Regions from separate parts of the Ensifer sp. Root954 genome, predicted to be linked through region 1. Evidence: riboswitches for the same ligand, from Rfam matches in the RefSeq annotation. Region 1 holds a riboswitch; each other region holds the start of a gene.
What was found. A riboswitch is a leader RNA that binds a small molecule or an ion and turns the genes downstream of it on or off. The one in region 1 is predicted to bind cobalamin.
Positions count from the first base shown of each region.

Region 1 (9,708 bases):
GGCGGACGAAGGGAGGTGCGGCGGGGAGCTCCATCGGGCTCGGACCGGTGTTGAAAAGCTTTGAAAATCCAGGCCCGGCGCAGGTGGCGGCACTAGAGTTCCAGCGCTGCCTTGAGGTCGGTCGACTTCAGAACGCGCAGGTCGAGGTCGGCTTCGATATGGTCGATGTGGTGGACCATCAGCCGCGCGGCCGCGTCGATGTCGCCACGCTCGATCGCGTTGACGATCTCGTCGTGTTCGCTGTGGCCGCAGCTCGAAACGGTCGATTGTCCGTAAAGCGCGATGACCAGCGAGGAGCGGGCGACGAGCTCGTCCATGAAGCGGCGCAGAATGGTGTTGCCCGAGAGGTCGGCAAGCGCCAGGTGGAAATCGCCCGATGCCTTGATTTCCGCACGACGGGCCGATTGACCGCGCTGTTCGGTCAGTTGGCGCTCGGCTGCCAGCATGCGCCTGAGTTCGGAAAGCTCCGCCTTGCCGATCTGGGCGGCGGCGGCGCGCACGACGCCGGGCTCGATCAGCCGGCGGGTCGCAAAGATCTGGCGCGCCTCGTCGATCGAAGGGTGCGCAACGAAGGCGCCGCGGTTCTTCTCGACGTTGACGAGGCCCTCATAGGACAGCGCCTGCAGGGCGGCGCGCACCAGCGTTCGGCTGACGTTGAACAGTTCGCCGACGTCGCTTTCCGAAAGCTTCGTGCCAGGCGCAAGCCGCCGCTCGACGATCGCATCGCGCAATGTATCGCGGATGTGCTGACTGCCGGTGTCGGTGGTCGGGTCTGTGGCCAGTTCGGCCTGATGGGGCGTGGTGGTCAAGGACATGAATCGATCCGCGAAGCAACGCGCCATCTTATCGTCGGACGAAGCGAAGGGAAACGACAATCTGACGCGCAAAGGTTGCGGGGGCATCGTCCGGTCTAGCGAGGCTACTTGTCGAGCTCCGGATAGACCCGGTCGAGGAAGCCCGGCCGCAATTTCTCGCCGATCAGGCAATCGGGCGCCGGGAAGGCATCGACATAGCGTATGGTCGGCGGCGGTGGCAGGCCGCTGACTTCGAGCACCAGTTTCTGGCGGATCGCGATGGAGAAATCTTCGGGCTCGTGCACCGGCAGCACGAAGGAGCCGGGGCCGCCGATGACACATTCGGCATAGTATTGGTCAAGCGGGCCGGTCGAAACCGACGGGCGGATGAGGATGGCAAGCCCGTTGATGGTGATGCCGCGCGTGATCGCGATCTCGCGGGCTGGAAGCACCGGCGGGCCGATGTTGTTCGGCCCGTCGCCGGAGATGTCGATGACCCTACGCACGCCGCTGAACGCGTTGGAATCGATCAGCGCCGTGCCATAGGTGATGGCGTTGGAGATGGAGGTGCCGCGGCGTGTGCCGACCGGCCGCGCTTCGATCAGCTTGGCGAAGGCGTCGGCGTCGGCGGCATTGTCGATGACCTTCCAGGCGACAACGGAGGACTCGTTCACCGTTCCGGCCCATTCGAAATAGCCGATGGCGATCTTGCCCAGCTGGCCGCTTTCGACCGCATCAAGGAAGTCGCGATGCCGGAGTGCCTCGACATAGCCGGCCCGCTGGATGCGGGCCTCGTCGAGATCCATCGATCCGGACATGTCGACCGCCAGGATCAGTTCGACGTCGACATTCGTCGCCTCGGCGGTCGATGGGCTCGGGCCACCACTCAATGAAAGGAGTAACGCCAACACGCTCAACATCGCTTCAACCAGTCATTGCGCGCGGTCAGATTAGAAGACTGTAACACAAGATTGGATTTCGGCGACCGTTTGGGTGTAGTTGGCCTTCACTAAAGAGTGATTTTGCCGGGTCCTGCATGAGGCCGGATGTCGGACAGGAAAGGCGAAATGCCGCAGCGTACGGAAAATACTGAGCGATTTCAGATCGATCGATTGCAGCAGACGGCGTTCGGGTATTTCCTCGAACATTCGGATCCGGTCACCGGACTGATCGCCGACACCGCGTTGCCGGGCGCGCCGGCGAGCATCGCTGCGACCGGCTTCGGCCTTTCCTGCTATCCGATCGGCGTCGAGCGCGGCTGGCTTTCGCGCAGCGATGCCGCGCGGCGGGTGGCGACGACGCTGCGCTTCCTTGTCCAAAGCCCGCAGTCCCGCCACCGGCAGGCGACCGGCTATCGCGGCTTCTACCATCACTTCCTCGACATGCGGACCGGCGAGCGTACCTGGCAGAGCGAGCTTTCGACCGTCGATACGGCGCTGCTGATCGCCGGCTGCCTGACCGCCTCTGCATATTTTTCCGGTAGGGATGCGGACGAATGCGAGATCCGCGCTCTTGCCGATCGGCTCTATGCGCGGGTGGACTGGCGCTGGGCGCTCAATCGGGGCGACACGCTGACGATGGGCTGGCGGCCGCCGGGGCGGTTCTTGAAGCATCGCTGGCGGGGTTACAGCGAAGCGCTGCTGCTCTATGTGCTGGCACTCGGCGCGCCCGACCATTCGATCGAACCGGAGCACTATGCGGCCTTTGCCGAGGGCCATGACTGGATTCCCGTCGACGGCCGGCCGCATCTGCATGCGGCGCCACTCTTCATCCATCTCTTTCCGCAGGCCTGGCTCGATCTGCGCGGGCTTTCCGACCGGCCGATGCGGGAGCGGGGGACGGACTATTTCGAGAATACCCGACGCGCCATCGCCTTGCAGCGGGACCATGCGCGCTCCAATCCCGGCGGTTTCGCCGGATATGGCGAGCACCTGTGGGGCCTGAGCGCCTGCCATGCGCCGCGCGGCCGGCTGCGGCTTGCGGATGGGCGCCAGCAGCGGCTTTTCGGCTATGTGAACCGCGGCGCACCCTACGGCCTTGATGACGGCACGCTCGTGCCCTGGGCGCCGCTTGCCTGCCTGCCGTTCGAGCCGGATGCGGCGCGGGCCTCCCTGGTGCATATGGCAGACAGTTATCCGGGACTTTTGAGCGAAGGGCGCTTTCCTGGCGGCTTTAACCCGAGCCTGGCCGCCGGCGCAGGCCCGGAGGGCTGGATCGATGCGCGGGTCGTCGGTCTTGACCAGGGCCTCGTTGTCATGATGATCGAGAACTGGCAAAGCGGCCTTAGCTGGGCGCTGATGCGCAGCATGCCGGCGATCCGCCTCGGCCTTGAGCGGGCGGGCTTCGACGGTGGCTGGCTGCAGGAGGGGGAAGGCGCGTGTGGTAATCCGCCCGCATCCCGCGCCAGAGGATGAGAACGGACGACGGAGACGGCATGCGCTTGAACGACCACCGGCCGACAGCGGAGACCGCGGCGTTTGCGCCGCAGGCGCTGGCCGTCGCCGACCATCCGCGTGCCCAGTTTCCCGAGGCTGCCGTCTCGCTCGGGCCGGCGGCCAGTGATTTCAGCGCGCCGGGCGACTTCTGGGCTGCGGGCAGCGCTGGCCTCGAGGCGGGGCTCGCCTATCAGGATTTCTTTGGGGTCGGCATGACCGACCGGGTCCGGGCGGCGCATCTGATCGCCTTCTATAGCCGCCAGCTGAGCGTGGTCCTTGGCGCGTTCCATCTCGGCGCCGGGTTGCAGGCGGAGGTGGCCGGCATTCGTTTCGAGGATTGGACGCGGCTTCACCGTGGCGTCGAAATCGCGGGCAAGCGCTATCATTTTCGCCTGCATCCGCCGGCGACGGAGCGCCAGGGTGGCGAAGGTGCCAGCGCATTCGAACAGGGCTTCATCGCCCATCTGGCACCCGTCGTTGCGGTTCTGAAAGCGCGAGCAGGGCTGTCGAGCGGGGCGCAATGGCGGCTCGCGGCCGATGCCCTGGCCGGCGCGTTCCTGGAAATCGGCCGCGCGATCGGCGACGAGGCGCGCGGCATGGCCGAGGCGCTGGCGATCGTCAAACGACCGGGTTCGCGGCTCTACTCAGAGGAGCTCTGCTACGAGCAGATCGCGGCTCTCGATCCGGCAAGCGGCGCTGAGCTGTCGCGCCAGTATCGGATCCGTTGCGGCTGCTGTCTCTACTTCAAGACGGAAGGGGGCAGTTTCTGCGACTCTTGCGTGCTGCTGGAGCCGGAAGATCGCCGCGCGCGGCTGGCGGCGCATCTCATGCAAAACGGCGGGACCTGAACCCCGCCGTCGCTTTGCTGACGATCTGTGATCTGTGATCTGTGATCAGTGATCACTGTGCCTTGACGAAGCGCTCGTTGATGAAGCCGGAGACGACGCCGAGCACGATCCAGAAGGCAAGCGTGGTGGCGAGTGCGGCAACCGCAAACTCGGCGCCGAGCACGGCCGGAACGTTGCTGGTGATATCGAGCGGCTGCGGCGCCCCGTAGACATGGGGTGCTGCGATCGCCACCAGGCCTGCGACCTTGGAGACGATCTCCTCGCGCAGGACGACGAGATAGAGGCCGACGGCGGAGAGCGCCACGGTCACCAGCCACCAGGTCTGGCGGTCGCCGAGTTCGGCTGCCGGAAAGCCCGGCAGTTCCGGCGGCAGACCGATCGCCGGCAGCATGTGCACGGCAAGCCAGCCGCAGGCGCCCCACAGCGCGCCGTTCCTGAGCGTGATCGGGTAGCCGATCACCAGGCTGACGCCGGCGAGCAGCAGGCCGAAGCCGGAACCTGTGACGAGGTTCGCCATCAGCGTGCCGGAGAAGCGGCTCATGCCGAACATGATGCCGCCTTCCTCATGCTCGCCCTCATGGGCATAGGCCGGGGTGATCGGCGACAAAGCGTCGAGGAAAGCGCCGAACGGCGACACGGCTTTGAGCGACGAATGCTGGTCGTGGTTTTCTGCGGCCGGCTGTGCCGCACCCGGCTGGGCGGCGGGCTGTTCGGTAGCGGCCGGTGCCTCGCCTTCGAATTCTTCTGCATGCAGGATCAGCGGTGTGACGCGCAGTTCCTGGGCGCCGGTCATGAAGACACCGGCAATCAATCCAGCCACGATCGCGGCCAGAAGCGTTCTGACAATCATCTTGAAATCCCTCGATAACGACAAAAGCCACGCCCTGTGGCGTGGTCCTTGAGCCTTCCCATTTTCCCTATGCTGCGGATGGCCTTCGCGCGCCGGAAAAACCGGGATGCACGCAGGCCTCCATCCGGCTCGGGCCGGATGCGTTCAGGTCCGCAGATTGTTCGATGCGGAACGTTGTTCACGTTCCGGCGCATCGGTCAGTGGCAGGGGAAGCCGTAGGAGTGGCGGGTGTCGTGCGCCGTGTCGTGCAGCACTGCCGAGTTGGCAAGGCCGGCGCCAAAGACGAGGAATGCGCCGATGAAGAGCGCGATGACGCCAGCGGTCAGACGATCGCTGAGGGAGAGCGGGGTGCTCGAAATGGTAGACGTAGCCATGACAACCTCCGTGATGGCATCGGGAAATTCCCGGTTGGGCCCTATGCCCGTATCGAGTGGCAGGTTTCCTGGCTCACGGCGTTGGGCTCGATGCCCTCGATCTGCCTCGCCTTCCCAGCTCGGCCGCCCTCTCGCGGTCTTGCCAGTGGCTTCTTCCGGATCGCTCCGGAACGGTGGATCGACGTCGCTCTACAGTCGCGGGGTCGGCCGTGATTTGAATGCCCAGCTTGGGTCCATCCGTCACATTCCCGTTTACTCCCGAAACACGTTCGCGTCCCGGGAACCAATCGATCCCAGATGATTAGGATTGTGTCATGGAGTTGTCAATTGAGTGCGCGCCGCCGCGCGGTCCATCCGCGACAAAATCCTTGATGGTCATGCGTTTGTAGGCTTCGACGATCTGGTCACCCTCGGCCCGGTCGACCGAGACTGCAAGTCGCATGGTGCAGTCGCCGAGATGCATGATCAGGAAGGCGGCGCTGTCGATCTCTTCGCGCGGTGTCTCCGGCACAAGGCGGGCCCAGACATCGGCAAGCAGCTTTCCGCCGGCGCGGCTTTGCGCAAGATCGATCTCGCGCAGCGCCTTGTCGGCCTGCATCGCCGACCAGATGTCGCGCATGACCGGCTCGGCGAGGAACATGTCGTAGTAGATGTCGAACAGCAGCGAGAAGGCGTCGCGCAGTTCGGCTATCGACGTGACCTTGGCCAGTTCGGCCGCGATGCACTCGTTGCAGACCGCATTGTAGCGCTCGGCCAGCGTGCGCACGATTGCCGCCTTGTCGGGAAAGTACTGATACAGCGAGCCGATCGAAATCCCCGCCTTTTCAGCGACTTCGCTCATGCGCATGGCGTCGCTGCCCTTCTCCTGGATGAGCGCCGTCGCGCAGGCAAGGATCTGCTCGACGCGCTCGCGGCTGCGCTTCTGGCTCGGCGTCCGGCGCAGCGCAGGCTCGTCGTCGGCGGGAAGCGTGGCGGGACTTGCATCTGGAATCATGAGTAATGCTCACATTTTGACTTGACTCCTAAAATACGAGGATTTATCACATTTGCAAATGTGAGAGATACTCATGTTTGTTGGTGGAACCTCAGGAGGAAACGATGTCTCAGAAAGTCACACTGGTTTTGGGCGGTACCGGCAAGACGGGGCGGCGGGTGGCCGATCGCCTTCGGGAGCGGGGCATAGCGGTCCGCATCGGCGCCCGTTCGGCGTCGCCTTCCTTCGATTGGACGGATGAGGCGACCTGGACGCCCGCCCTTGAAAATGTCGATCGCATCTATGTCTGCTACCAGCCCGATCTGGCGGTGCCGGGCGCCGTCGACGTCATCGCCAAGTTCTCGAGCCTTGCCGTTCGCTCCGGCATCAAACGGTTGGTGCTCCTGTCGGGCCGCGGCGAGGACGAGGCGGAAGCCTCCGAGCGTGCGCTGCAGGCCTCCGGCGCCGACTGGACGGTCATCCGGGGCAGCTGGTTCTTCGAGAATTTCGACGAAGGTTTCCTGGCCGACGGCGTGGTGAGTGGTTCGGTCTTCCTGCCGGTGGACGAGGTCACCGAGCCCTTCGTCAGTTGCGACGACATTGCCGACGTGGCGGTTGAGGCCCTTCTGGACGATGCGCATATCGGCAAGGTCTATGCCTTGACCGGCCCGCGCCTGATGACCTTTGCCCAGGCCGTCGCCGAGATCGCCGCGGCCGCCAACCGTCGGATCTCTTATCAGGCCATTCCGGTTTCCGACTTCGCAGCGCATCTCAAGGCGGACGGCGTGCCGGATGACTATGTCGAACTCATCCGCTATCTCTTCACCTCGGTGCTCGACGGACGCAATTCCAGCATGACGTCCGATGTCGAGCGCGTGCTTGGGCGGCGTCCGCGCGACTTTGCCGATTACGCCCGGGAAACCGCAGCAACTGGTGTTTGGAGTCTTGCCGCATGATCCCGCTGATCCCCGCTCTGGCGTTTGCCGCCGCGATCGGTTCCGGCCTGATGGCCGGGCTGTTCTTCATCTTCTCGGTTTGCATCATGCAGGCCCTGTCGCGGCTGCCGCCGGAGCAGGGGATCGCCGCGATGAACGCCATCAATGTCGTGATCCAGAACCCGATCTTCCTCAGCGCCTTCATGGGCACGGCGCTGCTCGCCCTGGCGCTCGTCGTCGTCGCCTTCATCTCGGGGGGCGAGGGCAGGTGGTGGCTTGCCGCCGGTGGCATTGCCTATGTCGTTGGCGTGCTGCTGGTGACCATTGTCTTCAACGTGCCGATGAATGACGCGCTCGCCGCGGCAGCCCCCGGTCAGGCGGCGACCGATCTCTGGCGTGAGCGCTATCTGACCGATTGGGTCTGGTGGAACCACGTGCGCACATGGGCCTCGATCGGCGCGCTGGCGTTTTTCGTTCTCGGTTTCGCCCGCGCCTGACGAAAAGCGCCGGCAAGTCGATCCTTGCCGGGGCCTGCACGCGCCTTGACCTTCAAGCACATCCCGCCGTCAGGGCTTCGGAATACGCGCGTCGTATTGCGCTTCAAGGTCGGCAAACTTGCTCCAGAAGGCTGCCGGCTTTTCGCCTTCGAGCAGGGAACGCAATATGTCGAGGTGTACGTGCCAGCCGGCGGAGAAGCTGGTCATGACCGCGCGGTCGGCGATGCGCTTATGGGTGACGACGAGCAGCACCTTGTCGCCGCGGGGGCTGAGTTCGAAGCGGACCTCCGACGGGGTGCCGGTCTCTTCGTTCCAGGTATAGGCCAGTAGTCGTGGCGGCTCCCAGGCGAGCACGTGGCCGTAATTGCGCACCTCGCCGGCGTGCTCGGCGTATTTCTGCGGTGGCCGATCGTCCTCCGTCGTCAGTTCCGAATGGCGGAAGACGTGCTCGACCTCGGCCCCTTCCTTCGATCCGATCGTTCCGGACGCCATCCAGAGCCGGCGCTTGCTTTCCTCCGTCAGATAGGACCAGACCCGCTCGATCGGGCCGGGAAGCAGGCGCTCGATGCGCACCGCGTCCGGTGCGACGACACGGCCGTAATCGGCGCCGGCAAAGGCTGTGGCAGACGAAGTCATGGCTTTTCCTCCGGATCAGTTTGGATTGTGGCGTCTTCGGCGAGAAGCAGCGCCTCGAGTGCGTCGATGCGGGTGCGCCAGAAGGCTTCGTAGTGGCGCATCCATTCCATGCCGGCATGCATCGGCGCGGCATCGAGCCGGCACACATGCGTGCGACCTTTCACTTCGCGGCGCACCAGACCTGCTCCTTCCAGTACCTTGATGTGCTTCGATGCCGCGGCCAGCGAGATCGAGAACGGCGCCGCAAGCTCGCCCACCAGTCTTTCGCCCTGCGAAAGGTCTTGGAGCATGGCGCGCCGCGTCGGGTCCGAAAGCGCGTGAAACACGGCATCGAGATGTGCGTTCTGATATTCAACCATATTGTTGAATATCCTCTCGCTCGACCTAATTGTCAACCGTTCGGTTGAATTTAAAAGTATCGCGAAAAGAGACCAGGCCGCGGTGGGTCGTCGTGGAGGCGCCGCCCCTTCCAGGCGGCAAGCGCATCGGCAAGATCGTCGGTCGGCACCATCTGGGCAAACTGTTCGCTTTCGACCAGCAGCCCCTCGGCGATCGACATGTTGAGGCCGCGGGTGACGGCGGTGATGATCGAGCGCACTGCAAGCGGGGAGTGGCCGATGATGCGTTTTGCCAGGTCACGGGCGGCCGACATCAGTTCCTCATGAGCGACGACGTGGTTGACGAGCCCCAGCTCCAGCGCGCGATCGGCCAAGAAATCCTCGCCTGTCAGCAGCAGTTCAAGCGCGCGCTTGCGGCCGGCGAGCCGCGGCAGGCGCTGGGTGCCGCCGAAGGTCGGCGGCATGCCGAGCTTGATTTCCGGTTTGGCAAAACGCGCCCGGTCGCTTGCAACAGCGAGATGCACCGCTTCGGTGATCTCGCAGCCGCCGCCATAGGCAAGCCCGTTGACGGCAGCGATGACCGGCTTCGGAAAGGCTTCGAGCCGGGCCGTCAGGCCCTGGCCGCGACGGACGAAATCGCGCACGGCCGCGTTTACGCCCTTGGCCACGCTTTCCGAGAACTCATGGATATCGCCGCCGGCGGAAAAGGCGCGGTCGCCGGTGCCGGTGATGATCACGGCGCCGACGCCGTCGTTCGCTTCGATCTGGTCGAGAAGGCTCATGAGCCGGTCGATCAGCTCGTAGTTCAGCGCGTTGAGTTTCTCTGGTCGGTTGAGAGTGAGGAGGGCGATGCCCTCGGAAATCTGCATCAGCACGGTGTTCGACATGGTTGCTCTCCGGCAGCTGTTGACGGGGAGAGGCTAGGTGAGGGAAGATGCCATGTATATTCACTAGTCGGTATACATGAGAGATGGCGAAAGCAGAGAAATCGACCCGGGACCTGATCGTCGCAGCGGCGGAAAAGCTGT
Region 1 covers NZ_LMJM01000025.1:16,753-26,460, forward strand. The annotation lists gene ASE71_RS19345 (GntR family transcriptional regulator) at 93-815, opposite strand; gene ASE71_RS19350 (DUF1194 domain-containing protein) at 920-1,714, opposite strand; gene ASE71_RS19355 (glucoamylase family protein) at 1,862-3,208, shown strand; gene ASE71_RS19360 ((2Fe-2S)-binding protein) at 3,229-4,077, shown strand; gene ASE71_RS19365 (CbtA family protein) at 4,130-4,927, opposite strand; gene ASE71_RS19370 (CbtB domain-containing protein) at 5,125-5,301, opposite strand; cobalamin riboswitch at 5,342-5,604, opposite strand; gene ASE71_RS19375 (TetR/AcrR family transcriptional regulator) at 5,603-6,295, opposite strand; gene ASE71_RS19380 (NAD(P)H-binding protein) at 6,400-7,230, shown strand; gene ASE71_RS19385 (DUF1772 domain-containing protein) at 7,227-7,706, shown strand; gene ASE71_RS19390 (SRPBCC family protein) at 7,776-8,342, opposite strand; gene ASE71_RS19395 (ArsR/SmtB family transcription factor) at 8,339-8,701, opposite strand; gene ASE71_RS19400 (crotonase/enoyl-CoA hydratase family protein) at 8,752-9,567, opposite strand; gene ASE71_RS19405 (TetR/AcrR family transcriptional regulator) at 9,651-9,708, shown strand, end outside.

Region 2 (9,708 bases), on a different contig from region 1:
CCTCCAACGCTTGGCAATAAGATCCGGTAACCACGACGAAAGTCGGACAGGTCCGGCGCTTGAACCTCTAGTTACTAGAGATTGCAAGGTGATCAGAATGCTTCGCCGGGTAGACGCTCATATGGGCCGCCTACCCGTCGTGCGCTCCTGTCTTGTCAGCTCGCTCCAGAGGTTTCCATGTCCACCACCCTTCCCGCCATCCTGATGCTCGTCGTGGGATTGTCCACGCTCGCGCTGGCGATCCTCCGCCGTGTGCAATCCGGCCGCTCGCCGGTCGTGCTGACCTATGGCGACGATGCGGAGGGGTTTGCGGGCAGGCTTTTCCGCCTGATCGTCGCAGCGCTGGTGATCCACCTGCTGGCGGTCGCCATGCTCCCGGCCTCCGTCGATGCCGCCCTCGGCCGGATCCCGGCGCTCGACACGCCCATCCTTCACGCCGTCGGCCTGGCGCTGATGACGCTCGGCGGCGGGCTGACGATGCTGTCGCAATGGGCGATGCGTCATTCCTGGAAGATCGGCATCCCTGAAAAGCAGGACGCGCCGCTTGTGACCTCAGGCCTCTATGCCTTCTCGCGCAACCCGATCTATGTCGGCATGGTGACCGCGCTGATAGGCACGGTGCTGGCGGTGCCCAACGTCATCTCGGTGGCGCTGGCGCTCTCCGCCTGGATCTCGATTTCCTACCAGATCCGCATGGAGGAAACCCACCTCGCCAAGGTCTTCGGCGACGCCTACGGTGCCTATTGCAGGCGTGTCCGCCGGTGGGTTTGACGCAGGGCTCCCCCTCAGGCTGCGACGCTTCCAGCGTCTGCCGAACTGCGCGACGTGGCCCGACGGATCAGGAAGGCGCTCGCGCCAATTGCCTTCAATCTGCATGCCGTCCTCCCGCTCGTCACAGCCGCTGCATGTGTCGGATTACGGCTTGACTAAGGCGAACATTCAGTGACAGGCACCAGACCAGGCGCGCTCAAAACACCGCCAGCAACAGCGCCCCGGCGGCAATGAAGGCGACGCCGAGCCAGTTCATCAGGTTGAGCTTTTCACCGAGGAAGAGCACGCCGAAGATTGCGACCATGACGATCGAGAGCTTGTCGATCGGCGCCACGCGGGCGGCGTCGCCGAGCTTGAGCGCGCGGAAATAGGCAAGCCAGGAGGCGCCGGTGGCAAGACCGGACAGCGCGAGAAACAGCCAGGTGCGTCCGGAGATTTCCGATGGCTTCTGCCACTGCCCTGTCGCCGCCACGATGGCGGCGATCACGCAGAGGATGACGACGGTGCGGATCAGCGTTGCGAAGTCGGAGTTGATCTGCGCAACCCCGACCTTGGCAAACACCGCCGTGAGCGCAGCGAAGGCGGCCGAAAGCAGCGCCCAGAACTGCCAGCTCTGGCTCATCAGAACTCCACGCCCTGCTGCGCCTTGATGCCGGAACGGAACGGATGCTTGATCAGCTCCATCTCAGTGACGAGATCGGCGATTTCGATCAGGTCTTCTTTCGCGTTGCGGCCGGTGAGCACCACATGCGTCATATGCGGCTTTTCTTCCTTCAGGAAGCGCACCACTTCGGCGACGTCGATGTAGTCGTAGCGCAGAGCAATGTTGATCTCGTCGAGCAGCACCATCGAGTTGCGCTCGTCACGGATCAGTTCCTTCGCCTTCTCCCAGGCCTTTTCAGCCATCGCAACATCGCGGGCGCGATCCTGCGTTTCCCAGGTGAAGCCCTCGCCGAGCGTGTAGAACTGGCAGACATCGCCGAAATGCTTCTCGATCAACTCGCGCTCGCCGGTTGCCATCGCACCCTTGATGAACTGCACGACGGCGCAGGGCATGCCGTGGGCGATGTGGCGAAAGATCATACCGAAGCCGGCGGTCGACTTGCCCTTGCCCTTGCCGGTGTTGACGATGATCAGACCCTTCTCGTCGGTCTTCGTCGCCATGATCTTTTCGCGCGCTGCCTTCTTCTTCGCCATCTTCATGGCGTGGCGGGCATCGTCCTTCTCGGCCGGGGCTTCGCCGCCTACTGTCGTCTCGTCGCTCATGATCACTCCCTCAGTTCTCAAGTTCGGGATGGGCAGACGCCCTCGTCCCGCTTCGGTTCCTTTTCGCACTTCACTGAGCAGCGAAACGGAACCAGGTCTTTGTTTCCAAGCAATTCCGGACGGATTACCGCCAGCCCGGAACCGCTCTATTCATTGCCGGCACGAAGCCGGGTTGCTGCCGTGCCGATGCCGGCAAGTTCAAACCGCGCCGAATTCGAGCGCGGTGTCCAGAGATTGCGGTCGATTGCTTCAAGCAGGCGTTCGGCAAGCTCGGCAAAGGCGGCCGGGTTCTTGACGCGCATGAAGTCAGCCACGCGCTCGTCGACGATGAACGCCTGATAGGCGGCCTCGAAATGATGGTCGCGCACCGCACCCGTGGTCGCGGCAAATGCGAACATGTAGTCGACCGTGGCAGCGATCTCGAAGGCGCCCTTGTATCCGTGGCGCATGACGCCATCGATCCACTTGGGATTGACGACGCGGGCCCGGACCACGCGGCCGATCTCTTCTTCGAGCGACCGGATCACAGGCTTTTCCGGACGGGAATGGTCGTTGTGGTAGATCGCCGGACGGTGACCGCCGAGCTGTTCGGCGGCAGCGCTCATGCCACCTTCGAACTGGTAGTAGTCGTCGCTGTCGAGCAGATCGTGCTCGCGGTTGTCCTGGTTCTGCACCACCGCCTCTATCGTGCGCAGGCGCTCCTCGAAAAGATCGCGCTCGGCCTTGCCCTCCTCGCCGGCGCCATAGGCATAGGCGCCCCAGGTAAGATAGGCCTCGGCGAGATCGGCTTTGGTTTCCCAGCCCTTCTCGTCGATCAGCGCCTGCAGGCCGGCGCCATAGGCACCGGGCTTTGCGCCGAAGACGCGGTAGGAGGCGCGACGCGCGGCCTCGGCAGCCTCGACACCTTCCCCTTCCAACCGTCGGCTTTCCGCCCGCATGCGTGCGGCGATCATGTTGTCGGCATCGTCTTCCTCCAGCGCGCCGACGGCGCGGATCGCCTTGTCGAAGAGCGCGATCTGGTCCGGGAAGGCATCGCGGAAGAAGCCGGAAATGCGCAAGGTCACATCGACGCGTGGGCGGCCGAGGACCGCGAGCGGCACGATCTCGTAGCCCATCACCCGGCGAGAGACCATGTCCCAGGTGGGCTTGGCGCCGATCAGCGCCAGGGCCTGGGCGATGTCGTCGCCGCCGGTGCGCATGTTCGCCGTGCCCCAGGCGGTCAGGCCAAAGGAGGACGGCCATTCGCCATGGTCCTGCAGGTAGCGGCGGATCAGAAGCTCGGCCGATTTCTTGCCAAGCTCGTAAGCCGCCGGCGTCGGCACGGCGCGGCTGTCGACCGAGTAGAAATTGCGCCCCGTCGGCAACACATCCGGCCGGCCGCGCGTCGGCGCGCCCGATGGACCGGGGGCGACGAAGCGGCCGCTGAGACCGGTGAGGAAGCCGGTCATCTCGGCGGCACCCGAGTTTGAAATCGACGGCTTCAGGCGCGTTTCGATTTCGCCGAGCACGACGCGGGTGTTGGCCCAGTGGTCCGGGCAAGCCAGTTCACCCGACACGAGATTTGCGGCAAGCAACTCGATGCGCTCGACCGTATCGCCGGCGGTGCGCCAGGGGGCGTCCGAGAGGTCAGCGAGGATGGACGGTTTCGGGCCCGTCCAGGTGTCGGACATGACGCAGTCGAGCGGGTCGAAAGGTTGGGCGTCGCGTGCGGGGTTGCCCCCGGCCGAGGTGGGAATAGCGACCCCACGCAGCCCCGCATCCGCTGCGATCGCCCGCTGCAGGCTCTGGTCGCCGCCCTCGCCGAGACCGCGGGGCACGCGCGCCAGCGCTACGGTGAGGTCCGTCAACAACCGCCCTTCCGGCGCGACGCCGAAGATGTGCAGGCCGTCGCGGATCTGCATTTCCTTGAGGTCGCAGAGATAGGCGTCGAGCTTTTCCAGCGCCTTGTCGTCGCTGTCGCCCCTGTCGATGCCGGCGTCGCTGTCGAGGCCGATGTCGCGCACGAGGTCGAGGATCTGGCGGCTGAGCAGCCTGAGGCGGCGCGGATCACCGCCGGCGGCATCGTAATACTCGTCGACGAGCGCCTCCAGATCCTTGAGCGGCCCGTAGGATTCGGCGCGCGTCAAGGGCGGGGTCAGGTGGTCGATGATGACGGCGCTGGTGCGGCGCTTGGCCTGTGTACCTTCGCCGGGATCGTTGACGATGAAGGGATAGATGTGCGGCAGCGGCCCGAAGATCGCTTCGGGATAGCAGGTTTCCGACAGCGCCAGGGCCTTGCCCGGCAGCCATTCGAGGTTGCCATGCTTGCCCATGTGCACGATCGCCTGCGCGCCGAACTGCTGGCGCAGGAAGGCGTAGAAGGCGAGATAGCCATGCGGCGGCACGAGGTCCGGCGAATGGTAGCTTTCCTTCGGATCGATGTTGTAGCCGCGCGCCGGTTGGATGCCGACGATCACCTCGCCGAAGCGGGCGAGCGGCAGCGCGAAGGCGCCATCGAGGAAGAAGGGATCGGCCTCCGGCACGCCCCAGCGACCGGCAACTTCATCCCTTATCTGTTTCGGAAGCGAATCGAAGAACGTCTTGTAATCGTTCAGCGAAATACGCTCGCGAATTTCGCGGTCATGGCTCGCCGCATTGGTCGGCCCGGCCATCAGATAGCGGATCAGCGCGTCGCCATCGGCGGGAACCTCACCGACCGCATAGCCTTCCCGCGCCATGGCGCTAAGCACCTCGACGGTACCGGCCGGCGTGTCGAGCCCGACACCGTTGCCGAGGCGACCGTCGCGGTTCGGATAGTTGGCCATGACGATGGCAATGCGGCGCTCGGCGGGCTCTGCCCGGCGCAGCTTCGCCCAGTTGACGGCAAGATCAGCGGCAAAGCGCACCCGGTCTTCGAGCGGCTCATGGCCGACGATATTGGCCTCCACCTTGGCATCATAGATCGACGCCGCCTTGAAGGAGACGGCGCGCGCAAGGATGCGGCCATCGACTTCGGGGAGTGCCACGTTCATGGCGAGGTCGCGCGCCATCAGCCCCTGCGGCGACGTTTCCCATTGCGCCCGCGACGAGCCGGAGAAAATCACCTGCAGCACCGGCGCACCGGTCGATTCCAGCACCGTCGGCTGACGGTCGGCACCGGGCGACGAGACCGCAAAGCCAGTGGCGTTCATCACCACGTCGGGTGCGGCCTCGGAAAAAATCGCCTGCAGCGTGCCGACGGAAACGGCATCCTTGAGGCTTGAGACGAACACCGGCAGTGCCCGCACACCTTCAGCCTCCAGCGCATCGATCAGCGCCTCCACCGGCCGTGTCTCGCCACTCTGCACGAGCGCGCGGTAAAAGCAGATCCCAACCGTCGGGGGTTCGAATCCCTCCCTCGCTACCATCCGTCCCTGAACAAGGGACTGCCATTCGCTGACGCCGATCACGCCAGCACCCGGCCACCAGATGCCGGCCTTCAACAGGGGCTTTGCCGGCTGCGGCTTCTCCGCACCTGTGACCAGTGCGGCCGCATAGTCGAGAAACAGCCCGGCATTGTCCGAGCCGCCTTCGGTGAAGTAAGCCCAAAGGCGCTGGCGGTCGTCGGCTGCGACGGTGGAGAAAGGCTCCAGCCCCGGATCCGGCTTGTCGTCACCCGGCAGAACCGCGATCTCGAAACGATGGGTGACGGCAGCCGCATGCAGGGCTTCCAGCAGATAACGGAAATAGCTGGCGCCACCGAGCGGCCGGACGACGATCAGCTTGGCGTGACGCGCCGTGCGCTCGACGTAAGTGTCGACCGACATCGGGTGCATCAGGCTCATCAGGCTGGCGATGCGCAGGCTCAAGCCTCCGTCGCGTCGGCCGTGAGCCGCGGCGATCGAGGAGAGCTCGGTGTCGGCGGCCGAGAGGAAAAGGATATCGGCCGGCGTTTGCCCAAGGTCGATCGCCTCGTTGCCGTCGGCGATCGTTCCTTTCTGGGCGAGAAGCAGATGCATTCGTCTTGTCCGGTGGGGCAATTCCGAACGAAAACGCTAAAAGCGTTTTCCATCCGGAACTGCATTATTTCAATGCGTTAGATCATTTCATTCAAGAATGATCTAGACGAGCGCGGTGATCGCAGCGCGCACCGCCGCCTCGTCCATGTCGTGCAGGCCGATGACGACGAGGCGCGTACCGCGCTTTTCGCCGGCGCCCCAGGCGCGGTCGTAATACTGGTCGATGCGGGCGCCGACCGCCTGGATCAGGAGGCGCATCGGCTTGCCGGGCACGTCTGCAAAACCCTTGAGGCGCAGAACGTCGTGCTCCGCGATCACGCCCTTCAGGCGATCGATGAACGCCGAGGGATCGGCGATCGAACCGAGCTCGACGACGAAGCTGTCGAACTCGTCGTGATCGTGCTCCTCACCTGCCTCGTGCTCCATCTCGTGATGCGACTTGCGGTTGGCGATATCGCTTTCCGTGCCGACACCGAGGCCAAGCAGGATGGCAGCGGCGACTTCGCCGTTCTTCGCCTCGATCATCGTCGGCTTGCGGCTGGTGCGCGAAGACACCTCGTCGCGTACGGCCTTGAGGCCGGAGGCATCGATCAGATCGGTCTTGTTGAGAACGATGAGATCGGCGGCCGTCAGTTGGTCCTCGAACAGCTCCTCGATCGGGCTTTCGTGATCGAGATTGTCGTCCTCGACGCGCAGCGCATCGACCTTGTCGTGGTCGTCGGCAAAGCGGCCAGCGGCAACGGCGGCGCTGTCGACCACCGTGACGACGCCATCGACGGTCACTTCGCTGCGGATATCCGGCCAGTTGAAAGCGGCGATCAGCGGCTGCGGCAGGGCAAGGCCCGAGGTTTCGATGATGATGTGGTCAGGACGGTTTTCACGCTCGAGCAGCTTCGTCATGGTCGGGATGAAATCGTCAGCCACGGTGCAGCAGATGCAGCCATTGGTAAGCTCGATGATGTCGTCCTCGGTGCAGGCCTCGGCACCGCAGCCCTTCAAGACATCGCCGTCGACGCCGAGATCACCGAACTCGTTGATGATCAGCGCGATGCGCTTGCCGTCGGCGTTCTGCAGCAGGTTGCGGATCATCGTCGTCTTGCCGGCGCCGAGGAAGCCGGTGATGACGGTCGCCGGGATCTTGCCCTGGTTGGCTCTCGCAGTGGTCATGGATCAACCCTTCATTTTCAGCGGCAAACCGGCCGCGACAAAGTAAACTTCAGCGGATTTCTCCGCAACGATCTGGTGAAGCCGGCCGGCATGGTCGCGAAACTCGCGGGCCATGCGGTTCTCGGGCACGATGCCGAGGCCGACCTCATTGGAAACAAAGACGAGGCGCGCCCGCGCCTCAGGCAGATACGCAACAAGGGCGGCGAACTCCGCCGTCATGTCGCGCTCTTCCAGCATGAGATTGGTTACCCATAGCGTCAGGCAGTCGATCAGGACCACATGGCTGGGATCATCGATGCGTCTGAGGATGCCGACGAGATCGAGCGGCTCCTCATGCGTCGTCCAGCCCTCGCCGCGGCGCGTCCGGTGATGGTCGATGCGCTCGCGCATTTCGTCGTCCCAGGCGCGGCCCGTTGCGACATAATGCATGGTGAGGCCGGACGCTTCGACGAGCCTCTCGGAAAAGCTGGACTTGCCGGAACGGGCGCCGCCAAGGACCAGCACGGGCCCGGCGCTGAGACTGCTCATCGTGGCTGCCTCAACATTCCCAAAACAGCCGTCGGTGGCAAAAGCCATCGGACGCGCCACGGGCGCGTTCTTGAAAACATCTGCGAGCCAAAACAACCTCCGTGATGGCGTTGGAGACAAAAGTCCCCTCGGGCGGAATGCCCATGCCGGATGGCAGGTCTCCTGGCTCACGGCGTCACGGGCCGAACATCGCCTCGCCCTTAAACGGCAAGGTTCCGATGTCAGGGCCCGAGCGGCCCGCCTCACCTTCCCGGCGTCTTTCCGGTGCCACAGCGAACCTTTGCGCGTCGTCTCCGACGCATGGGCGCTGTGAGGGACATCGTGAAAGGCGGACGATTCGTAGAAGAAGAGGCGTCCAAACCCGGCTGATCACGATGCCACGCCAGTGGCTTTTCCGGCTTGATCCCCGACCTGCCCCGATTGCCCATGCAACCGGCCGACAGCCCGGCACCAAACCCGATGGCGAACCCTGACCGTTCTACAGTCGCGGGGTCGGCTGCGATAAGGATGCCCGATTTGGGTCCATCCGTCACATTCCCAATTATTCCCCCAGATCGCCACGACAAGGGGGAACCATCCAACACCTGATGATTAGGAAGCGGGCAGCCCAAAGTCAATCGACGCATGCGACGCCTCCCCGGCCGAGTTGCGCCACGCGACGATTTGTCGGGCGTCAGGCACGACGGCGGTGTGAAGGGAACCGATGTCGAAACCTAGTGCTATGGATAGCAAACTGCTGCTAACACGTGTGTCAAAAATGCCGAGGGCGAATCTCGCCAGAAAGGGAACCTTTCGAGTGGATACCGACCTGCGCCGCGTCGTCCTCATCGTCTCCCTGTTGAACCTCGGCTATTTCGGGGTCGAACTCCTTGTCGCGCTTTCGATCGGCTCGGTGTCCCTCATGGCCGACAGCGTCGACTTCCTCGAAGACGCCTCCGTCAACATGCTGATTTTCTTTGCTCTGGCCTGGACGGCGCGGACCCGCGCGCGGGTCGGCATGGCGATGGCGTTCATTCTACTGGTACCGGCGCTGGCCTTCCTTTGGACGGCCTGGGCGAAGTTCATGGATCCGGTCCCGCCAGAGCCCTTTGCCCTGTCCCTGACCGGACTTGGGGCGCTGGTGGTCAACCTCTTCTGCGCCTATCTGCTCGTCGCCTACCGTCACACGAGCGGCAGCCTCACGCGGGCAGCATTTCTCTCGGCCCGCAACGATGCCTTCGCCAATGTGGCCATCATCGCCGCGGGTCTGGCGACAGCCTATCTGTGGCAGTCGGCCTGGCCGGACCTGATCGTCGGCCTGGGGATTGCCCTGATGAACATGGATGCCGCGCGGGAAGTCTGGGAAGCCGCAAGCGAGGAGCACGATGTCGCAGCGTAGTTCCGCCGGATAAGCTCGTTCCTCCTGTTGGGCCCGACGTACCGGACCTGCTGACTGACCGTTGCCGCGCCGCTAGCGGCTGAGCAACTCGTCCAACCAGCGACGATCGAGCACAGCCTCCAGCTCGTTCGCGACATCGTCGAGCGCCGCATCGACCGATTGGCGGTAGTTGTTGGCGCCGCCTTCGATGCCGAAACTCTTGAGCAGCGCGCCACGATAGGCGTCGCTGGTGAAGAGCCCATGCAGGTAGGTGCCCATCACGCGGCCATCGGCCGAAAGCGCGCCGTCGGCGCGATTGTCGATGCGCACCGATGGCCGGCCACAGTCTGCACCTTGCGTCTTGCCAAGATGGATTTCGTAGCCTTCGAGCGCCACATCATGCTCCAGAGACCAGGCGCGGCTGTTGCGCACCGTCTTTTCCGGCGCCATCTCGGTCTCGACCTCGAGCAGCCCGAGACCCTCGACCGCACGTTCGCCGCCCTCGATGCCGAGCGGATCGGTGACGCGCCGGCCGAGCATCTGGTAGCCGCCGCAGATGCCGATGACCCGGCCGCCCCGGCGCACATGACGTTCGAGGTCACGGTCCCACCCTTGCGCACGGAAATCGATGAGGTCGCCGAT
Region 2 covers NZ_LMJM01000027.1:82,812-92,519, reverse strand. The annotation lists gene ASE71_RS22355 (methyltransferase family protein) at 178-771, shown strand; gene ASE71_RS22350 (EamA family transporter) at 968-1,393, opposite strand; gene cobO (cob(I)yrinic acid a,c-diamide adenosyltransferase) at 1,393-2,037, opposite strand; gene cobN (cobaltochelatase subunit CobN) at 2,184-6,014, opposite strand; gene cobW (cobalamin biosynthesis protein CobW) at 6,117-7,181, opposite strand; gene cobU (bifunctional adenosylcobinamide kinase/adenosylcobinamide-phosphate guanylyltransferase) at 7,185-7,709, opposite strand; cobalamin riboswitch at 7,844-8,302, opposite strand; gene ASE71_RS22325 (cation transporter) at 8,506-9,087, shown strand; gene ASE71_RS22320 (cobyric acid synthase) at 9,160-9,708, opposite strand, start outside.
Region 2: another riboswitch for cobalamin. It lies ahead of cobU (bifunctional adenosylcobinamide kinase/adenosylcobinamide-phosphate guanylyltransferase); the one in region 1 lies ahead of ASE71_RS19370 (CbtB domain-containing protein).

Region 3 (9,708 bases), on a different contig from region 1:
CCGCCGCGACGCCCGCGCTCCAGAGCAGGCCGATCTCGGTACCGCTGTAGCCGATGTGCTGCCAATAGATCGCCGAGAAGGCAAAGAGCATCGCGTGGCTGGCGTTGACGAGCGTCACCCCGATCAGAAGCAGCTGCAGGTCGAGCTGCCGCAGCGACTTCGGCGGCGGCTCCGTCAATGCCGTGATCGGTGACGGCCGCCGCGGCTTGCCGACCCGTGGCGCGGCATAGGCCATGATGATCGTCAGGCCGAAGCCGATCGCCATCGCCGGCAGCACCATGTCGCTGCCGAAGATGCCCACCATCCAGCCGCCGAGCATCGTCGCGCCGATGAAGGCGACCGAGCCCCAGAGCCGCATATGGGCGTAGTCGAAGCCCCAGCGCCGCACGCCTGAAAGCGCGATCGCCTCGACGATCGGCACATAGGGAGAATAGACGGCCGACTGCAGCGTATAGATGAGCAGCACCGGCCAGAATTCGCGGAAATAGAACAGAACCACGGCCGTTGCGAGCGACAGGAAACCGGACCAGATCAGGACGATCGCCCGCTCGCCGAGCCTATCGGCAATGACGCCGGCGATCGGCGCCGTGATGACGCGCACGAACATCGGCAACGCCAGAACGACGCCGATCTCGAAGTCGCTCATCGACAGCGTGCTCAGCCACATCGGGAAATATGGCATCGCGAAGCCGTTGACGATCAGCGGCGCACAGAAGAGCAAAGCAATGCGAAGCGCAAAATGGCGCGGCGGAGGGCCCACATAGGCGGGCGCTTGGAAGGGAATCATCGTCTGACCTGATGGCTGTGCCCAATCTCTAGCACGAGCCGGGCGCCCCTCGCCATAACCTAGTTTTCGCGACAGTAATATCGCTGCGCCGCAAAGGTCAGGCCGCGCGCTGGGTCAGCAGTTGGGCGAGCAGTTTGTCCGCTTCACCAGAGGCTTCGCCTTCGCTGGCGCCACCGCGCATCTGGTGCCAGGTGATCAGTTCCATCGTGCCGTCGTGGTGCTCGGCAATCGCCGTGCAGCTTTCCACCCAGTCGCCGGTGTTGATGTAGCGGATGTCGCCGGTCTCCTCGATGACAGCATGGTGGATATGACCACAGATCACGCCCTGCGCATCGTGACGGCGCGCCTCCTCGGCGACCACCTTCTGGAACTCGCCGATGAAGTTGACGGCGTGCTTGACCTGAAGCTTCGCCCAGGACGAGAACGACCAATAGGGCATGCCGAGACGTCGGCGGACCGCAGCAAGCCCGATATTGATGGCGATCGCCGTGTCGTAGGCCCAATCGCCGAGATAGGCGAGCACGCGGGCGTTGCGCACGACGACGTCGAATTCGTCGCCGTGCAGCACGAGATATTTACGGCCGTCGGCCCCCTCGTGCATGTAGCGTTGCGCCACCTCGATGCCGCCGAAATGCACGCCCGGAAAGTCGCGCAGGAATTCATCGTGATTACCGGGGATGTAAACGATGCGGGCGCCCTTGCGCGCCTTGCGCAGGAGCTTTTGCACCACGTCGTTGCAGTTCTGCGGCCAGTACCAGCTGCGCTTCAGCCGCCATCCGTCGACGATGTCGCCGACCAGAACGATCGTCTCCGCTTCATGATGCCGCAGGAAGTCGAGCAGGTAGTCGGTCTTGGCGGCCTTCGAGCCGAGATGGACGTCCGAGATGAACAACGTCCTGAGCTTTCGTACGGAGTTGTCTTGCTGCGCCGCCATCATGCGAGCCTCGTCTTCAGGTTATGCTTTCTGCCTTCGTGAAACCAGACTCGTGTTTCAGGAAGATGACATCAACATTGCGTCACCGGTCCCCCCGCTGAAATCAACACTGCAAAACTGTACCTCGCTTCGAATTCATGCCAAAAGGCACGACCACGAATGAGGAATGTGAGAGCATGAATACGGGCGACAAGACGAAATCCCATACCGGTCCGGCCAGCGGCGACATCGACCAGCAGGCCCTTTTCTTCCACCGTTACCCACGCCCGGGAAAGCTCGAAATCCAGCCCACCAAGCCGCTTGGCAACCAGCGCGACCTGGCGCTTGCCTATTCGCCAGGGGTTGCAGCCCCCTGCATCGCCATTCGTGACAATCCGGAAACAGCCGCCGATTACACAGCGCGCGCCAACCTGGTCGCGGTCATCTCCAACGGCACGGCCGTCCTCGGTCTCGGCAATATCGGTCCGCTGGCTTCCAAGCCCGTCATGGAGGGCAAGGCCGTCCTCTTCAAGAAGTTTGCCGGCATCGACGTCTTCGACATCGAAATCGACGCGTCGAGCATCGAGCGCATGGTCGACGTAATCTCGGCGCTCGAGCCGACCTTCGGCGGCATCAACCTTGAAGACATCAAGGCGCCCGAATGTTTCGAGGTGGAGCGGCGCCTGCGTGAAAAGATGCAGATCCCGGTCTTCCACGACGACCAGCACGGAACCGCGATCATCGTCGCCGCCGCCATCCTCAACGGCCTCGAACTCGCCGGCAAGGACATCGCGACCGCCAAGATCGTCACCTCGGGCGCAGGTGCCGCCGCACTCGCCTGTCTCAACCTTCTCGTGACGCTCGGCGCCAAGCGCGAAAACATCTGGGTCCATGACCTCGAAGGCCTCGTCTACAAGGGCCGCGAGGTGCTGATGGACGAATGGAAGTCCGTCTACGAGCAGGATAGCAGCAACCGCGTGCTTGCCGACAGCATCGGCGGCGCCGACGTCTTCCTCGGCCTTTCGGCCGCCGGCGTCCTGAAGCCGGAACTGCTGGCGCAGATGGCCGAAAAGCCGCTGATCATGGCGCTCGCCAATCCGACGCCGGAAATCATGCCGGAAGCCGCCCGCCAAGCCCGTCCGGACGCGATGATCTGCACCGGCCGCTCGGACTTCCCGAACCAGGTCAACAACGTTCTCTGCTTCCCGCATATCTTCCGCGGCGCGCTCGACTGCGGCGCAAGCACGATCAACGAAGAAATGAAGATGGCGGCCGTACGCGCCATCGCCGGTCTTGCCCGCGAAGAGCCCTCCGATGTTGCCGCCCGCGCCTATTCCGGCGAGACCCCGGTCTTCGGCCCGGACTACCTGATCCCCTCGCCGTTCGATCAGCGCCTTATCCTGCGCATCGCGCCGGCGGTTGCGAAGGCAGCCGAGGAAAGCGGCGTCGCCACCCGTCCGATCCAGGACTATGACGCCTATCTCGACAAGCTGAACCGCTTCGTCTTCCGCTCGGGCTTCATCATGAAGCCGGTCTTTGCCGCCGCCAAGAACGCCCAGAAGAACCGGGTTATCTTTGCCGAAGGCGAAGACGAACGCGTGCTGCGCGCCGCCCAGGTGTTGCTCGAAGAAGGCACGGCCCGCCCGATCCTGATCGGCCGTCCGCAGATCATCGAGACGCGCCTGCGTCGCTATGGCCTGCGCATCCGTCCGGATGTCGATTTCGAGGTGGTCAACCCCGAAGGCGATCCGCGCTACCGCGACTATGTCGAGGACTATTTTGCCCTCGTCGGTCGTCTCGGCGTCATCCCGGAAGCCGCCCGCACGATCGTGCGCACCAACACGACCGTCATCGGCGCGCTCTCGGTCAAGCGCGGCGAAGCCGATGCGTTGATCTGCGGCGTCGAAGGACGCTACAGCAAGCACCTGCGCGACGTATCGCAGATCATCGGCAAGCGCGACGGCGTGCTCGATTTCTCGGCCTTGAGCCTGCTGATCTCGCAGCGCGGCGCAACTTTCTTCACCGACACCTATGTGAGCTACTGCCCGAGCGCCGAAGAGATCGCCCAGACGACGGTCATGGCGGCACAGGAAATCCGCCGCTTCGGCATCACCCCGCGCGCCGCCCTCGTCTCGCATTCGAACTTCGGTTCGCGCGATTCGGAGAGCGCCACCAAGATGCGCACGGCGCTGCAGCTCGTGCGGGAACTCGCGCCGGATCTCGAGGTCGACGGCGAAATGCACGGCGATGCGGCGATCTCGGAAGCGTTGCGCCAGCGCGTCATGCCGGACAGTAGCCTGTCGAGCGAAGCCAACCTCCTGGTCTTCCCCAATCTCGATGCCGCCAACATCACGCTCGGTGTCGTCAAGACCATGACCGACAGCCTGCATGTCGGCCCAATCCTGCTCGGCTCGGCGCTTCCCGCCCATATCCTGTCGCCGTCCGTCACCTCACGCGGCGTCGTCAACATGGCGGCTCTGGCGGTGGTCGAAGCCAGCCATCCGGGTTGAGATGGCAACGCGGAGATCGCCACCGGTCTTCGCTGCATTCGGGCGCCATGCCGGCGCCGGCAAAACCGTATCCGGATGTCGCGCCTGCTTCAGGCGCGGCATCGCTGGTTTTGCAGATCACCCGCGAATCAGCCCCTGTCACGCGGCCGATCGACAGCTACAATCAAGGCGTGCGCAATTGGTCTTATACACCAATCGGGAAAGTTTGCGCTGGACAAAAGGTGAACCTCTAACCATGCTGTGGCCTCGGACGAGATTCGGTGTTGTGGCATGACTGAGCAGCAGGCTGTCCTCGACATGCTGGAAATCCTGGAATGTGGCGGCTGCGTCGAGCCCGCTCATTTCTTCACATTGATGCGTCGAACCTTCCGCATTGCCCATCTTCTCTATCTCGAAGCCGAGCCCTATGCGGACGAGCTCAAGGTTTGCCGGCTGCATCACACCTTCGGCGCCTACGCTGCCGAGATCTACCATGCCCGCAGCCTTCACCGGATCGATCCGATTCTGAAGCTGGCGCTTGGCGGCGTGCGGCCGGTGGAATGGACGATGGCGCGGCATCGCTTCCCGGAATGCGAACCGTTGTTCCAGGCAGCCCAGGAAATCGGCATATCAACTGAGGGCGTCGCCTTGCCACTGCCCTCGCCCGCCGGGCGCATGGCGTTGCTCGCAATCAACGTCAACATGACAGCCGGCGAATGGACGACCTATCGCCGCCATCACCTGCGCGATTTCCAGCTGGCCGCCAATCTCTTCCATGCCGCCATGCTGGAGCACGGCGCCATGGCCGGCAGCATTTCGACCCGAGAGATGCGGTTGACCGGCCGCGAGACCGAGGTCCTGACCTGGGCCGCCGCCGGCAAGAGCTATTGGGAAATCGCCACGATCCTCGGCATTTCCGAGCGCACCGTGCGCTTCTTCATGACCAATGCGCGACGCAAGCTGAATGTCGTTTCCAACACTCAGGCTGTGGCACAGGCCGTACGACACGCTCTGATACCCTCCGTTTGACACCCGGCAATACGCCTCCACCGAAACCCCTCGAAATCTAGTGGCAAATATCGCGCATTTGAACTGTCGCTAGCGACAGTTACGCAACCGCCGCGAGCCTGACAGCATCGCCCCATCCCCAAACTCGGATGGAGAAAACGATGATCAGGATCCTGAACGGAAAGACCCGCGCACAACACCCGGCGGCCGTCGACGACATGTTCCGGTTGCGCAAGCGCGTCTTCCACGACTTCCTGAAATGGGACGTGCAGACCGAAGGCGACTGGGAAATCGACAACTACGACCAGGCAAACCCGCTCTACGTCCTGTCCTATGCGCCCGATACCGGCCGGCTGCGCGGCGCGCTTCGCCTCCTGCCGACACTCGGCCCAAACATGCTGGACGATACCTTCCCGATCCTGCTCGGCGATAATCCGGAAATCCGCAGCGCTTCGGTCTGGGAATCCAGCCGCTTCTGCATCGAGCCCGAGATCTCGCAGGACCGCGCCTCGAACCAGGTGACGGTCGCGGCCGCCGAACTGATGTGCGGCGTCGGCGAGCTGGGCCTTGCTTCCGGCATCAGCCACATCGTCACGGTGACGGATGTGTTCCTGGAGCGCATGTTCCGGCGCATGGGATGCCCGGGCGAGCGTATCGCCGAACCGCATCGCATCGGCTCCGTTTTCGCGGTTGCCGTCGCTTGGGAAGTAACGCCGGATCTGCTCACGCGGATGAAGGCGGTCGCTGCCATCGAAGGTACCGTGCTCGAACGTCCGATGTCGCTGGAAACCGCCCGCGCCGCCTAAGCGCGTCAGTCGATCTGCGCTGTTAACGCAAACCGTCGCTTGTCGTTGCACGATCACCGACAAGCTCTATGATGGAGGCGAAACAGGAATGCCGCTGGCAGCAACCCGCAGAAGGTCGGCGCCGACCTGGCAACAGGAAGAGACTTTCGCCCGTGTTCACGCGCATGAAACACGTCGCTGCGGCCCTTGTGCCTCTGGTTCTGATCGGTGCCGGTCCGTCACTGGCATCGACGGCCTGCGACCGACTGAACGCGCGGCTCGCGCAACTGCCTGACTACGTCGCCAGCAATGCCGATGCGCGCGACTACGCAAGCGCGATCTCGCGGCAGAATATCGAGCTGCGGCGGGCAAAGAACGACCGCCGCCGCGCGGGTTGCAGTGGCGGCAACGCCATTGGCTTCGACGGCGGCGACCCCGACACTTGCTACGGCCTCAACAGCCTGATCGCCGAGATGGAAGACAATCTGCGCATGCTGAAGTCCGAGCGCGAGCAGATCGTCGCCGGCGGCAGCGACGACAGCCGGCGCCGCATCCTCGCCGCGCTGGAGATCAACGGTTGCTATGGCGACCGCGAGGAGTTCGCAAGCGTGGAACCGGACGTGCCGGAAAGCCACCGCAACATCGTTGCCGACCTGCCGCCGGAAGACGCCTACGGCCCGATGCTCGGCCGAGGCGAAGACGGCTACGCGCCGCAGGAGCGCTACTATAGCGGCACGCTCAGAACCATGTGCGTGCGCACCTGCGACGGCGCCTTTTTCCCGGTTTCTTCAGATGCGACGCCGGCCGATTTCCCGCGCGACGAGCAGGCCTGTCGGGCGCGCTGCCCGGGGGCTGAGACCGAGCTCTATTTTCACGACCTCAACACGGAAGAGAGCGACAAGATGGTCTCGGCCGTGACCGGCCGTCCCTATACCGAAATGCCCAACGCCTTTGCCTATCGCACCCGCGCTGTCGGAAAACCCGGCCAGTGCGGCTGCCAGATACCCCAGACCGCCTCGACCACACCGAAGGCAAACGGAACGAAGATCGGTGACGACCAGTCGTCGATCATCGTCATCGAGACCAAGAAGCCGGAAGCGGCGAGCAATACCGCCAAGGCGCCGGCCGAAGAGCGGCCTTACGATCCGTCGAAGAACAAGGTTCGCGTCGTCGGCCCGACCTACCTGCCGCAGGAAGAAACCGCCATCGACCTCAAGCATCCGAAGGGACCGGCCTATCAGCCGGTCCAGAATTGATCGGACGAGGCCTTACGCCTTCTCCTTGCTGCGTCCCCATCCGTCTTCGAAAACCAGCTCGTCGAGCGGCAGGCGCTGGCGCCAGCCCTTCACGGCGAGTTCCGGCTGCTGATAGAGGCGATCGACATAGCCGAGGCAGAGCCAGGCAACGATCTCGATATGATCTGGGATGCCGAGAATCGCCTTGATCTCGGCCTCGTGGAAAATGCTCACCCAGCCGACGCCCACCCCTTCGGCCCGCGCCGCAAGCCAGAGGTTTTGCACGGCGCAGACGGTGGAATAGACGTCCATCTGCGGATTGTGGGTGCGCCCGAGTACGACGGCACCGCCGCGCGTGCGGTCGCAGGTGACACAGATGCTGAGCGGCGCCTTGCGGATGCCTTCCAGCTTCAGCGCACGGTACTTGGCCTGTTGTTCCGCCTCGAACATCAGCGCGGCCTCGTCATTGGCGCGGCGAAACGCATGCCAGACGCGCTCACGCGTTTCTTCCGCCCGCACCAGCACGAAGTTCCACGGCTGCATGAAGCCCACGGACGGGGCGCTGTGCGCAGCGGCCAGCAGGCGCAAGATCAGATCATCCGGCAATGGCGCGGGCAGGAATTCATCGCGCACGTCGCGACGTGTCTCGATGGCACGGTAGACGGCCTCCCGCTCTGGCAACGAAAAGGCGCCGGCAGCCGCAAGGCCGCCCTTCGGTTCAGTCAGCATCGTTCGATCCCCAACAATGCGAAAACCTCCCGCCGTCCACGCGGGGTTCGGTCTATCTCGCCAGGCCGGTCTTCTGACTTCGGTTCAACCGATCACCTCGCCTTCCCAGATCGCTTGAAGATCCAGTGGCAAAACCTTGAATCAATTCAAGGCTCTCTTAGACGCGATCGTCCCCGTCACAGCGTTGGGCACGTTCCGGAATGACACCGGATTCCCGATTCTCCCGCTTTCGCGGGCACCTGACGACGGCACTAAGTGCACAGCCGTTTGAGAAAGACAAGCGGCGCCAACCCGGCCGGGACATGGCACGCCACTTTCCGCCGGCTACTGTCGAGCTTAGTCGTTTACCTCCACCTCAAAGCGGAGCGACCGGATGTGGCGAACCGTCATAGGCGCCCCAGACCGACTGATCGAAGCAAATCACCGATCCGGTCATCAGCCCGGACTCGGCCGACGACAGATAGGCGCAGGCCCGCGCCACTTCGGCCGGATCGACGAGCCGACCGAAAGGCTGGCCGGCCGCCGCCTTTTCGAGCCAATCGGCCGCCGCGCCATGAAACTCGCGCTGGATGCGGTCTTCGCCTTCGGACGCCATCCAGCCGATATTCAGCCCGTTGACGCGAATGCGGTTGCGAAGAAGCGCATAAGCCGTGTTTTTGGTCAGCGTTTCGAGGGCGCCTTTCGACGAACAATAGACGGCAATGAACGGCTGGCCGGCCATCGCCGACATAGAGCCGATGTTGACGATCGTGCCCTCGGTCTTCTCCCGCCGCATGATCTTCACCGCCTCCTGCATCAGGAAGAACGGCGCGCGCACATTGATCGCGAACATGCGGTCGAAGAGTTCGGGCGTGGTGTCGAGGATCGTGCCACGGTCGGTGATAGCTGCGGCGTTGACCAGCGCATCGACCCGGCCGAATTCCGCGTCGCAAGCGGCGACCACCTTGCGGGCGTCCTCTACTTTTTCAAGATCGGCCTCGACATAGACAACTTTCGCACCGCTTGACTTGCCGATCTGCTCGGCCTTCGCCCGCCCCTTGGCGGCGTTGCGGCCGCAGATGACGATGCCTTCAGCGCCGCGCTCGGCGAAAAGGCCAGCAATCGTCGCGCCCAGTCCCTGCGTACCACCGGTGACGATGGCGATCTTGCCTTGCAATTGTCCACTCATCGAATTCCTCCCTCGGAAATGATCGTTTGAAACGGCTGCGGCTCCCGGCTAAAACACACCGGGAGCCTGTCAAATTGTAACTCGCTCGTCAGCTCAGCTTGCGCTTCGCCTGCGCCTCCAGCACCGAGAGAAACTCTTGTTCGCCCGTCCCCGCAGTGAGCGCCTCGCGCATCAACTGCGCCTGCGTCTTCGGCGCCAACCCGCCGAGTGGCGGATCCCGGTCGAGATTGGTGGGGAACGAATAGCCTTCGGCACAGGAGGAGATCGCGTTGGCCGCTTCCGCCTGCGTCAGCGTCCCGCCCGCCAGCAAGGCCCGCAAGGCCGGATAGAGCGTCGCGCTCATGGTCAGTCGGTCAACGGTTTCCATTGCGCGACCGAAGGCCGAAGACACCTGCAGCAGGTTGGCCACGCGGCGGATATCCCGGGAGCGGTTGGTGCCGGCGGCATGGAAGAGCGCCGGGTTGAAGAAGACAACGTCGCCCTTTTCGAGCGGAAGCTGCACGTGGTGTGCGTCGAAATAGGCGCGGAATTCCGGCCGGTTGAGCGCCAGATAGCCCGGCACATAGGTTTGGCTATAGGGCAAGAACAGCGTCG
Region 3 covers NZ_LMJM01000027.1:246,368-256,075, reverse strand. The annotation lists gene ASE71_RS23130 (MFS transporter) at 1-787, opposite strand, end outside; gene ASE71_RS23125 (UDP-2,3-diacylglucosamine diphosphatase) at 885-1,724, opposite strand; gene ASE71_RS23120 (NADP-dependent malic enzyme) at 1,898-4,210, shown strand; gene ASE71_RS23115 (helix-turn-helix transcriptional regulator) at 4,481-5,218, shown strand; gene ASE71_RS23110 (acyl-homoserine-lactone synthase) at 5,359-6,003, shown strand; gene ASE71_RS23105 (DUF2865 domain-containing protein) at 6,168-7,238, shown strand; gene bluB (5,6-dimethylbenzimidazole synthase) at 7,251-7,946, opposite strand; cobalamin riboswitch at 7,992-8,204, opposite strand; gene ASE71_RS23095 (SDR family oxidoreductase) at 8,302-9,114, opposite strand; gene ASE71_RS23090 (phytanoyl-CoA dioxygenase family protein) at 9,203-9,708, opposite strand, start outside.
Region 3: another riboswitch for cobalamin. It lies ahead of bluB (5,6-dimethylbenzimidazole synthase); the one in region 1 lies ahead of ASE71_RS19370 (CbtB domain-containing protein).